3 regions of the Pelotomaculum sp. FP genome follow, and region 3 is predicted to be linked to each of the others. Evidence: a T-box and tRNA genes for the amino acid it is inferred to sense, from the RefSeq annotation. Region 3 holds a T-box; the other regions hold tRNA genes.
What was found. The T-box of region 3 lies ahead of glyQ (glycine--tRNA ligase subunit alpha). A T-box ahead of a tRNA ligase gene usually reads a tRNA of that ligase, here a tRNA-Gly.

Region 1: it has a tRNA-Gly gene. The T-box ahead of glyQ (glycine--tRNA ligase subunit alpha) is inferred to sense a tRNA for this amino acid. The anticodon was not compared.
Region 2: it has a tRNA-Gly gene. The T-box ahead of glyQ (glycine--tRNA ligase subunit alpha) is inferred to sense a tRNA for this amino acid. The anticodon was not compared.

What each region holds. Positions count from the first base shown of each region.
Region 1 is NZ_QFGB01000002.1:141,296-144,565, forward strand. Features, by position in the region: gene Psfp_RS01495 (hypothetical protein) at 1-282, opposite strand, end outside; partial or broken gene Psfp_RS01500 (4Fe-4S binding protein) at 302-487, opposite strand; partial or broken gene Psfp_RS01505 ([FeFe] hydrogenase H-cluster maturation GTPase HydF) at 718-1,124, opposite strand; partial or broken gene hydE ([FeFe] hydrogenase H-cluster radical SAM maturase HydE) at 1,174-1,799, opposite strand; tRNA gene Psfp_RS01515 (tRNA-Gly) at 2,051-2,125, opposite strand; tRNA gene Psfp_RS01520 (tRNA-Glu) at 2,229-2,304, opposite strand; tRNA gene Psfp_RS01525 (tRNA-Lys) at 2,326-2,401, opposite strand; gene Psfp_RS01530 (adenylosuccinate synthase) at 2,752-3,270, opposite strand, start outside.
Region 2 is NZ_QFGB01000087.1:705-3,974, forward strand. Features, by position in the region: gene Psfp_RS19895 (recombinase zinc beta ribbon domain-containing protein) at 1-1,587, shown strand, start outside; tRNA gene Psfp_RS19900 (tRNA-Cys) at 1,566-1,640, opposite strand; tRNA gene Psfp_RS19905 (tRNA-Gly) at 1,648-1,722, opposite strand; tRNA gene Psfp_RS19910 (tRNA-Phe) at 1,763-1,838, opposite strand; tRNA gene Psfp_RS19915 (tRNA-Asp) at 1,847-1,923, opposite strand; gene speE (polyamine aminopropyltransferase) at 2,246-3,073, opposite strand; gene Psfp_RS19925 (arginine decarboxylase, pyruvoyl-dependent) at 3,113-3,270, opposite strand, start outside.
Region 3 is NZ_QFGB01000023.1:14,638-17,907, reverse strand. Features, by position in the region: gene glyS (glycine--tRNA ligase subunit beta) at 1-608, opposite strand, end outside; gene glyQ (glycine--tRNA ligase subunit alpha) at 612-1,490, opposite strand; T-box leader at 1,566-2,021, opposite strand; gene Psfp_RS10660 (DUF4342 domain-containing protein) at 2,116-2,547, opposite strand; gene recO (DNA repair protein RecO) at 2,597-3,270, opposite strand, start outside.

The sequences.
Region 1 (3,270 bases), on a different contig from region 3:
ACTGTCTACAATACGTGCAATTTTTATACATCCGCTTTTTAATAATCTCTGTTGGTTCTGAATTTTCGCCTCTTGTACTTCCGGAGGAATTACTTTGCATTGGCTGGCATCAGAAAAAATCTTCCAGCCAGGTCTCGTAATTTTTATTGCTTTATCCCAATCGCTGTTGAAATCGGGCACAACGGACATGTCTTTCCAAAACCCTTTCATTACCCAATAAATGCAGTTATCTGTTCCATCATAAGTCATTGTATAGTAATCATTTTTTGCAATTTCAATCATACAAGACCTCCTCATGAACTTATAAACTTATTGCTTCACTTGGACATTCTCCAACACATGCACCGCATTCAACACATTCGTCACTTATGACTGCTTTACCATCTTCAAGTTTGATTGCCCCTACAGGGCACACATCCTCGCATCGGCCGCAGCCAATGCATTTTTCCTTGTTTACCATAGCTGCCATAGAGCTCATCTCCTTTAATAATTTTGCTGTTACAAACCAACATAAGTCTTTTTTTAAATAATTATTGACATATGCTCATAACTACCATAACCCTATTATGGGCATATGTCAATAACTATATGAAAATTTAATTAAATGATTTCTGCAAAAAAAGAAAGAGAGCCGTAAAGCCCTCTTCCAAAAACCAAATCCCGTTAAAGAATTTATAGAAAATAAAATAAGTTCATTTCTTTTCTGAATGTCTTATTTTATACCAAGCCGTTTTTCTCCAGAGCAAGGCTTGCGACGGGGAAAGGCTTCAGCGCCCTTGGGAGGATTCCCATGACATAGGCGATGAGTATACCGTAATTCGTGATGTAGACGCCTTGCTCGCGCGCCTTTTCGACGCGATACTGCATTTCCCTCCGATTTAACATGCAGCCGCCGCAATGGACGATAACCGCGTATTCCGAAATATCTCTGGGATAACACGCGCCGCTTGCCCATTCAACTTGATATCTCCGCCCGCGATCTGGCGTATCCAACGGGGAATTTTTACTTTGCCGATGTCATCCGACTGCCTGTGATGGATGCAGCCCTCCACAATCAATACCTTGTCCCCCGGAGAGAGACGTTCAATGCGTTTGATGCCCCGCACCATTTCATCCAGATCAGCGTAGGGCCGTCGTCAATTGGCATCTCGCCGAGCATATCGTGTTCCGTTCTCATGTCGGCGCACCTCCTTTTTGTAAGTCCACATGATCTCCACGTGAAAAGTCGGCGTAAGACCCATGGATTCAATATGACGGGCAAGCCCCGGCAGATACTCGGCAGCTTCCCAGCCTTTACAAAGCTTGTTATCATATAGTGAATAATCTGATCGATGTTTTAAGGGTGACAAATTCGGCATTACGACATTTGCGCCCGCCATAAGCCCTTTTTCCCGGCCCATGTCGTCTACGGTGCCAAGCGCGGTGGTAGCCGGAAGCAGGGTTTTCGGCAGCATGATTCTGATAAGCGACAGCAAAATGAGTGTATGGCGGGAGGAGGGATGATAAAATCCGGTGAACCTTGTATCCTTATGCGGGATAAACGAACCGATCTCGATCATATGGGGGTCCAGTTCCCACAGGAAAAGGAAATCCTCCGCCAGCGTTTCATAGGTCTGATAAGGAGAATCCACCATAAAACCGGCTCCGACCTGGTATCCGATTTCCTTTAGGTTATATAAGCACCGCTTACGGTTGTTCAGACTCAGCTCCGGCGGATGAAGTTTCCCGTAATGGTCTTCATTCGCCGTTTCATGTCGGAGAAGGTAGCGATCGACATCTGCGTCAAACAGCTCTTTATAAAATGCCCCAGGACAGGGGGGAAATTATCTGGTAGGATTTGTATTTGTAACACTTTAAAGCCCCTTCTATGCCCGTTCTATGGTTTCAGAGATAAAACCAACTTTTTAATTTAATGGAACGTTGGCGAAAATGATTAAAAGCTCAGGTCAAAAACCTAAGCTTTTTTCATTCAAAACGTCTGGTTGTCGTCAATATTGTCGTCAAATTCATCCTGTCGTAAACCTATAAGCTTCGGAACCCTTGATTTTCTTGGAGCGGGTGACGAGGATCGAACTCGCAACCCTCAGCTTGGGAAGCTGATGCTCTACCGTTGAGCTACACCCGCTTAGTTCTATTATTATAGCCTGATCCAGATGAAAATGCAAGTTATTCAGACTTGTTGTTTGATGGTAAAAGCAGCCTGTCCAAGGCTGCTTCGTTATACGTCTTGGTGACCCCACCGGGATTCGAACCCGGGTTACCGCCGTGAAAGGGCGGTGTCTTAGGCCGCTTGACCATGGGGCCGTATATTCGCAAGGATTAAATTGGTGAGCCATCCGCGACTCGAACGCGGGACACCCTGATTAAAAGTCAGGTGCTCTACCGACTGAGCTAATGGCCCAACAAGCCTTACAGATAGATATATTACTATAACCCCGATGGGGTGTCAACCACTAAAAAATATAAAACTTAAAGGATTATCAGATAAAAAGCATTAACTAAATATTGAATAGGTTCCTTTTTTGGTTGGATCGTTCTTATACAGCGGAGGCGCCGGCAGAACAATAGTATATGCGCCCGTATTATAATTCGTTATGCTGGTTTAAATTGCAAAGGGGATCACTGGGCATAACCTCCTAGCGTTTCAGGAATTAATGCCAATCCTTTAATAACATGCATTTCTGTGGGGTCATTGTGCGAATGAATTCACACCCACATACTAAACCCCCGGCCGGGCCGGGGGTATTTAGATTATTTGTATAGTTCGGTTGTTAGAATGGTCTGGCTGCGCCTGCTGCCGACGCCAACCAGGGCTATGGGCACACCGGCGACTTCGCTGACCCGTTCCAGGTACTTTCTGGCGGAAGTTGGGAGATCCGACAGTGTTTTGGCTGAAGTAATATCATCCTGCCAGCCGTCAAACTCCTCGTAGACAGGCACGCACTCTTCTAAAACCCTGAGGCTGGCCGGAAATTCTTCAATAATTCTCCCGCGGTAGTTGTAACCGGTACAGATTTTAACCTTTTCCAGACCACTCAGGACATCCAGCTTGGTGATGGCAAGATAGTCCAGGCCGTTGATGCGCACGGCATAGCGGGCCACTACCCCGTCAAACCAACCGCAGCGGCGTGGCCGGCCGGTGGTGGTGCCGAACTCGCCCCCTTGGGTGCGGATGTACTCGCCGGTGTCGTCCTCAAGTTCCGTGGCAAAGGGACCTTCCCCGACCCTCGTGGTATAAGCTTTGGCAACGCCGATGACACGGTCAATCTT
Region 2 (3,270 bases), on a different contig from region 3:
TACCGTGGCCTGGATGAGGATTCCAGGGTCCTTCGTTTGCTGGAAAAGGCAAAATCCGATCAGCGCATAAGTCTTTTTTTGGTAGATGAAAAAAGCAGATTTGCCCGGCGTAAAGTGCTGCGTGTTACATGGGCAAATGATCTCCGGAAACATGGTGTTGAGGTAATTGGTGTCAGTGAACCTGAGTATGACCGTAAATCCATCATGGGTGTATGGTGGGAAGGCATGAGCGAAACTAAAGATGAAGCTCGTTCTGTTGAAACAGCCTATTGGACCATGCGAGGCATGTTGCGCAACTTCCAGGAGCGCGATCCGGAAACCGGCTATTGCTACCGTAATGGTGGACCTCCCGCCTACGGTTATAAAAACATTCGTGTAATCAGAGGTAAAGACGCTCGCGGTAAAGACATTATAAAATTATTATGGGACGTGGTGGAAGAACAGGCATTGATCGTACGGTATGTAGTTTTAACCTGTTGGCATAAGAGGAATATGACCCTTAAAACCATAATAAACCACCTTCAGTCAACAGAACCAAAGTGGGACGGTCGGCGCGATCTGATACTTAATGCAAGGGGGAAACCATGGAGTCTATCATCAATTAGGGAAATGTGCGTAAAAGCCTTGGAAGGTTATTATAATGGCATAGGGTATTTTAACCGTACCGGCAAGGACCTGGTAGGTACCGGACAGAAATGGAAGAACCAAGAGGAATGGCTTCGCATAGAAAATGCGCACCCGAAAATTATTTCAGATGAGGAGTTTGCAGAACTGGTAAAGGTGAAGGGGCCACTTATGGAAAAAAGAAAAAAGCCCGGTTTCAGAGCACCCCGGGCAGAAAATAGTCGTTATCTTTTTACAGGCAAAAATCTTATTGGAGAAAATATGTTTGTATGTCTCCGCTGTGGTGGACCTATGAAAGGATCGCCATCCGGAGGCTATCTATATTACATTTGCTCCAATAGGGACAACCAGGCTAGTTGTGACAACAATGCCCACCTGGCCCAGGATGAAATTGAAAAAGTTGTGATCGAATATATCAAAGGTTTTTTTACCCCGGCCATGCTTGAAAAAATAGTCGAGGAAGCAGAAAAAATATTAAAAGATGATAGCAGTGATCAACTGGAAGCTGAAAGACGTTTACAAAAACTAATTGATGAAAAACAAAATTCTATAAACAATATTCTAGAGGCAATTAAGCATGCACAGGACAGCAACGTTATGCCAACCCTTATAAAAGAGATGGATAAATTGCAACAAGAAAAATCTTCTTTACTCCGGGATCTAGAAGAAATTAAAGTAGATAAGCCAGAATCCATAATAATTGACAAGGCTATGGTATTGAAAAAAATTAATTCCCTGGATTCTGTTTTACGAAGCAAAAACATTGATAACTATGAAAAGAAAATGGCAGTTAAAGGCTTTGTGAAGCAATTGCAATACGATCCGGTTCAGAATATGCTACATATATACTTCTGGCCTTCACCCGTCGATCAATCAAGCCATCTTGTAATAGAAGCGTTAAAAAAGGCTGAAGCCGGGGAAAAATTATCCCCGGCTATACGTGGAGGCGACACCCGGATTTGAACCGGGGAATGGAGGATTTGCAGTCCTCTGCCTTACCACTTGGCTATGTCGCCGATCAAATGGAGCGGAAGACGAGATTCGAACTCGCGACCCTCGCCTTGGCAAGGCGATGCTCTACCACTGAGCTACTTCCGCATGGAGTATATTTTATCAAATTTTGCGATTACTGTCAAGTTGGTGCCACGGGCCGGAATCGAACCAGCGACACGCGGATTTTCAGTCCGCTGCTCTACCAACTGAGCTACCGTGGCTTGAAAAGTGGCGGAGCTGACGGGAGTCGAACCCGCGATCTCCTGCGTGACAGGCAGGCATGTTAGGCCACTACACCACAGCTCCGTGCTTGCCCCATTTCCGTTGGCCTAGGGGGTCATTACTGACATTGACTAGTATACCTAATCCGGCTTCCGAAGTCAAATGGTTTTTTATTAAAAACAGTATTTTTCTGCGCAACCACTGGACTTCCTCGGCCTGCTCCCTATTATCTGGGTCTTGATATAGTTTATTCAAGCTTCTACTCCAACATTCTAAAGCGAGAATCGACCACCACATATAACTTCCCTTAGGCCATGAAAAATCAGGCGCACCTGTCGAGACCTCTTTCCGGTACCTGGCCGGAAACGGTTGTTAAATCCACAGGTGCGCCTACTATGACTAATTTCTACTTCAGCAGCTCCTGCACAAAGGGCGGCAGCACAAAGCATGCCTGGTGGATGGCCGGACTGTAGTACCTGGTCTTCAACTCGGGTATCTTCTTCCGATCCACCCCCAGCGGGTCATACTTCTTGGAGCCCATAGTAAAACTCCACAGTCCGCCGGGATATGTAGGCACGTTCGCCAGGAAAAGACGCGTTATTGGAAATATCCCCGCTATGTCACGATACAGCCTTGGGATAAGGTCACGGTTTATGAAAGGTGATTCCGTCTGGGCGACAAAAATCCCGTCGTCTTTCAGCGCTGCCGCAAGATCTTCGTAAAATCCGGCGCTGAACAGCCCCTCGGCCGGGCCAATCGGGTCAGGCGAATCTACCACAATAACATCGTAGGTTTGTTTGTTTTCCCTGACGTGTTTAATACCATCGTCAATAATAATTTCGACCTTGGGGTTGTCCAAGGCGCAGCTGATTTCGGGCAAGTACTTTTTCGCAACCTCAATGACCGCTCCGTCAATCTCGCAGTGCACAACTTTTTCAATGGACGTGTGTTTAACAATTTCACGTACGGCTCCGCCGTCCCCGCCTCCTATAACCAGCACTCTTTTCGGTGAAGGGTGGGTATTGAGCGCAACGTGGGTAATCATTTCATGGTATACAAATTCATCACCCACCGTGGTCTGGATAATATTATCCAGCACCAGCATCCGTCCATACTGAAGCGTATCAACTACCGCCATATCCTGAAAAGGGGTCTTCTCGCGGTGCAGGACCTTAGAGACCCGGCACGACAGGGCCAAATTGTCCGTTTGCTGCTCCTTAACCCATAAAGCCAACTTTGATTCCATTATCTGCTCCTCCATCATTCATATTTATTAATACCAGAGGGGTACCGCAGCCAGGGCACAACCTATGGTTTCTACCTGGTGTTCCGTTGATGCCATCTTGATGCCTGCCAGTTCCATACCCCTTGTTGCAAAGGCTTCCTCAAGCATACTCTTAATGGCCTTTTCAGCCTGGTCTTTACCACATC
Region 3 (3,270 bases):
GACACTAGTGTTACAGCTTCCCGGGTTAAAAAGCGATGACCGCGGGTGGTCCGCCCGGCTTTCAGCCCGGCAAATTCAAATTCCACTATATCGGGGCCGAAAAGCGATACAATCCAGCGGATCGGCCTGGCAAAGCGGACGTCCAGGTCCCCCCAACGCATCGGCTTGGGAAAGTGAAGCCCGCTGATCAAACTCACCCCTGCCTGGGGTAAAACGTCCAGGGCCGGACGGCCCGGCTCCCGTTTTACAGCAAAGACATATTCGACATGGCCGACCGGTTTTTTGAGCAGGTCACCTACCGCGACTCCCTGGCTCCGGGCAAAACCTTCGGCCGCTCTGGTCGGCGAACCGTCAGATTTGTAGGCCACTTTTACCGCAGGTCCCTTTACTTCCATCTCCAATGACTGCTGGTGGATAGCCAGGCCTTCCACATACAGCGTGATGCGGCGGGGAGTGCCGTAAGCCGCCAGCCGTTTATATGAGAGACGCTGCTCCTGAAAAAGGGCGGCGGCATTGTCCTTGAGCTCCGCCAAAGCCGACTCCAGAAACCTGGCCGGCATTTCTTCCACACCTATCTCAAGCAGGTAATCCTGCGCGTTAATTGTCATCACCTACGCCTCCTTCCTCTTCAGGAGCGGGTAACCCATCGCCTCACGCTGCTCAACGTAGGCCTGGGCACATACTCGCGCCATGTTTCTAACTCTGGCGATGAAGCCGGTCCGCTCGGTTACGCTGATAGCCCCCCGGGCGTCTAATAAGTTGAAGGTATGGGAGCACTTGAGCACGTAATCGTAAGCCGGCAGGACAAAACCTTTTTCAATCACCCGTAAGGCCTCCTGCTCATACATTTCAAATAGCTTAAACAGCATATCAGTATCCGCCAATTCGAAGTTATAGTGAGAGTGCTCAACTTCTCCCTGGTGATGCACATCACCATAAGTTATATGATCAACCCAGGTAATGTCGTAGACACTGTCCACGCCCTGGATGAACATGGCCAGACGCTCCAGGCCATAGGTGATTTCAGCGCAAACAGGGCGGCAGTCAATACCGCCGCACTGCTGGAAGTAGGTGAACTGGGTCACTTCCATACCATCCAGCCAGACTTCCCAGCCCAGGCCCCAGGCGCCCAGGGTGGGGGATTCCCAGTTGTCTTCAACAAAACGGATGTCATGTTGATCCGGATCGATCCCGATAGCCCTGAGGCTGTCCAGGTAAACCTCCAGCACATCATCGGGGGACGGCTTTAAAATTACCTGATATTGATAATAATGCTGCAAGCGGTTGGGGTTCTCCCCATAACGGCCGTCGGTAGGCCGCCGCGAGGGTTCAACATAGGCCACCCGCCACGGTTCGGGACCGAGCGCCATCAAAAACGTTGCCGGATTCATCGTACCGGCTCCTTTTTCAACATCGTAGGGCTGCTGAATGAGGCATTTCTGCCGTGACCAGAAATCATCCAGCTTGAGAATAAGTTCCTGAAAGTTCATAATTACCTCCCTCTATGAAAAGATATTATTGTATATTTTGGAATAAATAAAAAACTCCCGGTCCCAGGTATCACTACCAGGGACGGGAGTTCGTTCCCGCGGTTCCACCCTGCTTGGCTGTGTTTCGGTCGTCAGACGTCGGACGTCAGACGTCTGAAAAAAACAGCCCTCTTTTGGAAGCAAGCTTTACTTACTTTCACCGGTTCTATTGTACTACCCTGAAAATACATATGGCTTCTGCAGTGTTGGCCCAATGTAGGTGCGAATTCATTCGCACAATGCAACATTAACCTCAACAAGTTCGGCGCTGACGCGCCGTTGTGCGATTAAAATCGCACCTACATCGGCTGGTATTTTCATAATACATGGCGCCACGATAGCGGCGTGGGCAACTACCCTGCAAAAGACCGGTTGCAGCTTTCCTCTTGCGGCTTGGAAACCCCTTCACCGGAGCTGTTTTACCCGTTTCCACCAATACGGGCTCTCTAACAAAACAATAATCCGGCTACTATTTTTCCTCATTGCCTGATATTTTTTTACCAATTTAACAGATTCGGTGAGTAAAGTCAATGCCTGTGTCAATATTTACTTGTCATATCAGAGGCTTCCAGACGGTACTTTTCGGTTATAATCCTTCCTTTTCTGCTGTACAGGGCTCACCAACAGGCTCAATGTGCCGGCGCTCAAACTCCAGGGTGTACTTATGGGCCATCGCCGTCACCGTGCCAAGCGCACCCAGAATAGCTATCTCACTGCTGGCCAGAGCCCCGATAAGCCCCAGCGCCCCCACGGAAGCAGGGACTTCAAATACGGTTTCGTCACCTTTTTTTAATTTTATCCTATAGTTTTGCCCCTTGTGGAGCAGGCTCTTAAACTGCCCTACCATTTCCTGCCCGCGTGCCTGAAAGCGCTCACCTATATTGCGTCCCTTTTCCTCGAGATCAACCAGCGCCTGGACCACATCGCCCCCCGCCTCCTCAAGCGCTTCCCTGGCCTCCTTGTACCCAACTCCCAGCCGGGCCCTCAGTATGTCAATCTTTTCAAGATCACTGTTCATTTTTATCCCCTCTCTCCATTTTTTCTATTTACTCCCCATAAGATGATTTTTATACATAACGGGATAAAAAAGCAGCTGATTTTAATTCCCCCTCCAGGTGGTACCGGATGTATTTCCGGAGCATGTTCTGGAGTTGTTTCCTGGTGGGCTCGTCCACTTTGAGCTGGTGCAGTCTGGCGGGATCCCAGTCGGCCAAGATTTTCAATACCTCCACCTGCCCCCGGTTGCACGGCGCCGCATCCAGGTCGGCCGTACTGCAGTCGCCGCACAGTACCCCTCCCATGGACGGACTGAAGGAAAGCGGACCCTGCAACAACTCGGCGCCGCAACTGGCGCAGGCATCTAAAACCGGGCTGTAACCTAAAAGTCCCGCGGCTTTGATTTCAAAGGCCCGTATTAATAATTCCGGATCTTTCACCGCCAGCAAGCGAAGAGTGGCCAAAAGAAGCAAAAAAAGAGGCCCATTAGGTTCTCCTTCGGCGGTAAAGACATCAACCAGTTCAGCCATGTAGCTGGCCCGGCTGATGCTCCCAAGGTCCCGTCTGAGCGCAGGAAACATCTCCATCACCTCACACTGGCTCACCGAGTCAAGTTCCCGCCCGCGATGGATCAAAAAATTGGTGCGGCTGAAAAGCTGAACGGCCCCCCGTTTCCGGCTGGAAGGCTTGGCCACGCCATGTGCTATGACCCTGAGCTTGCCGTATTCACGGGAATAGAGGACTA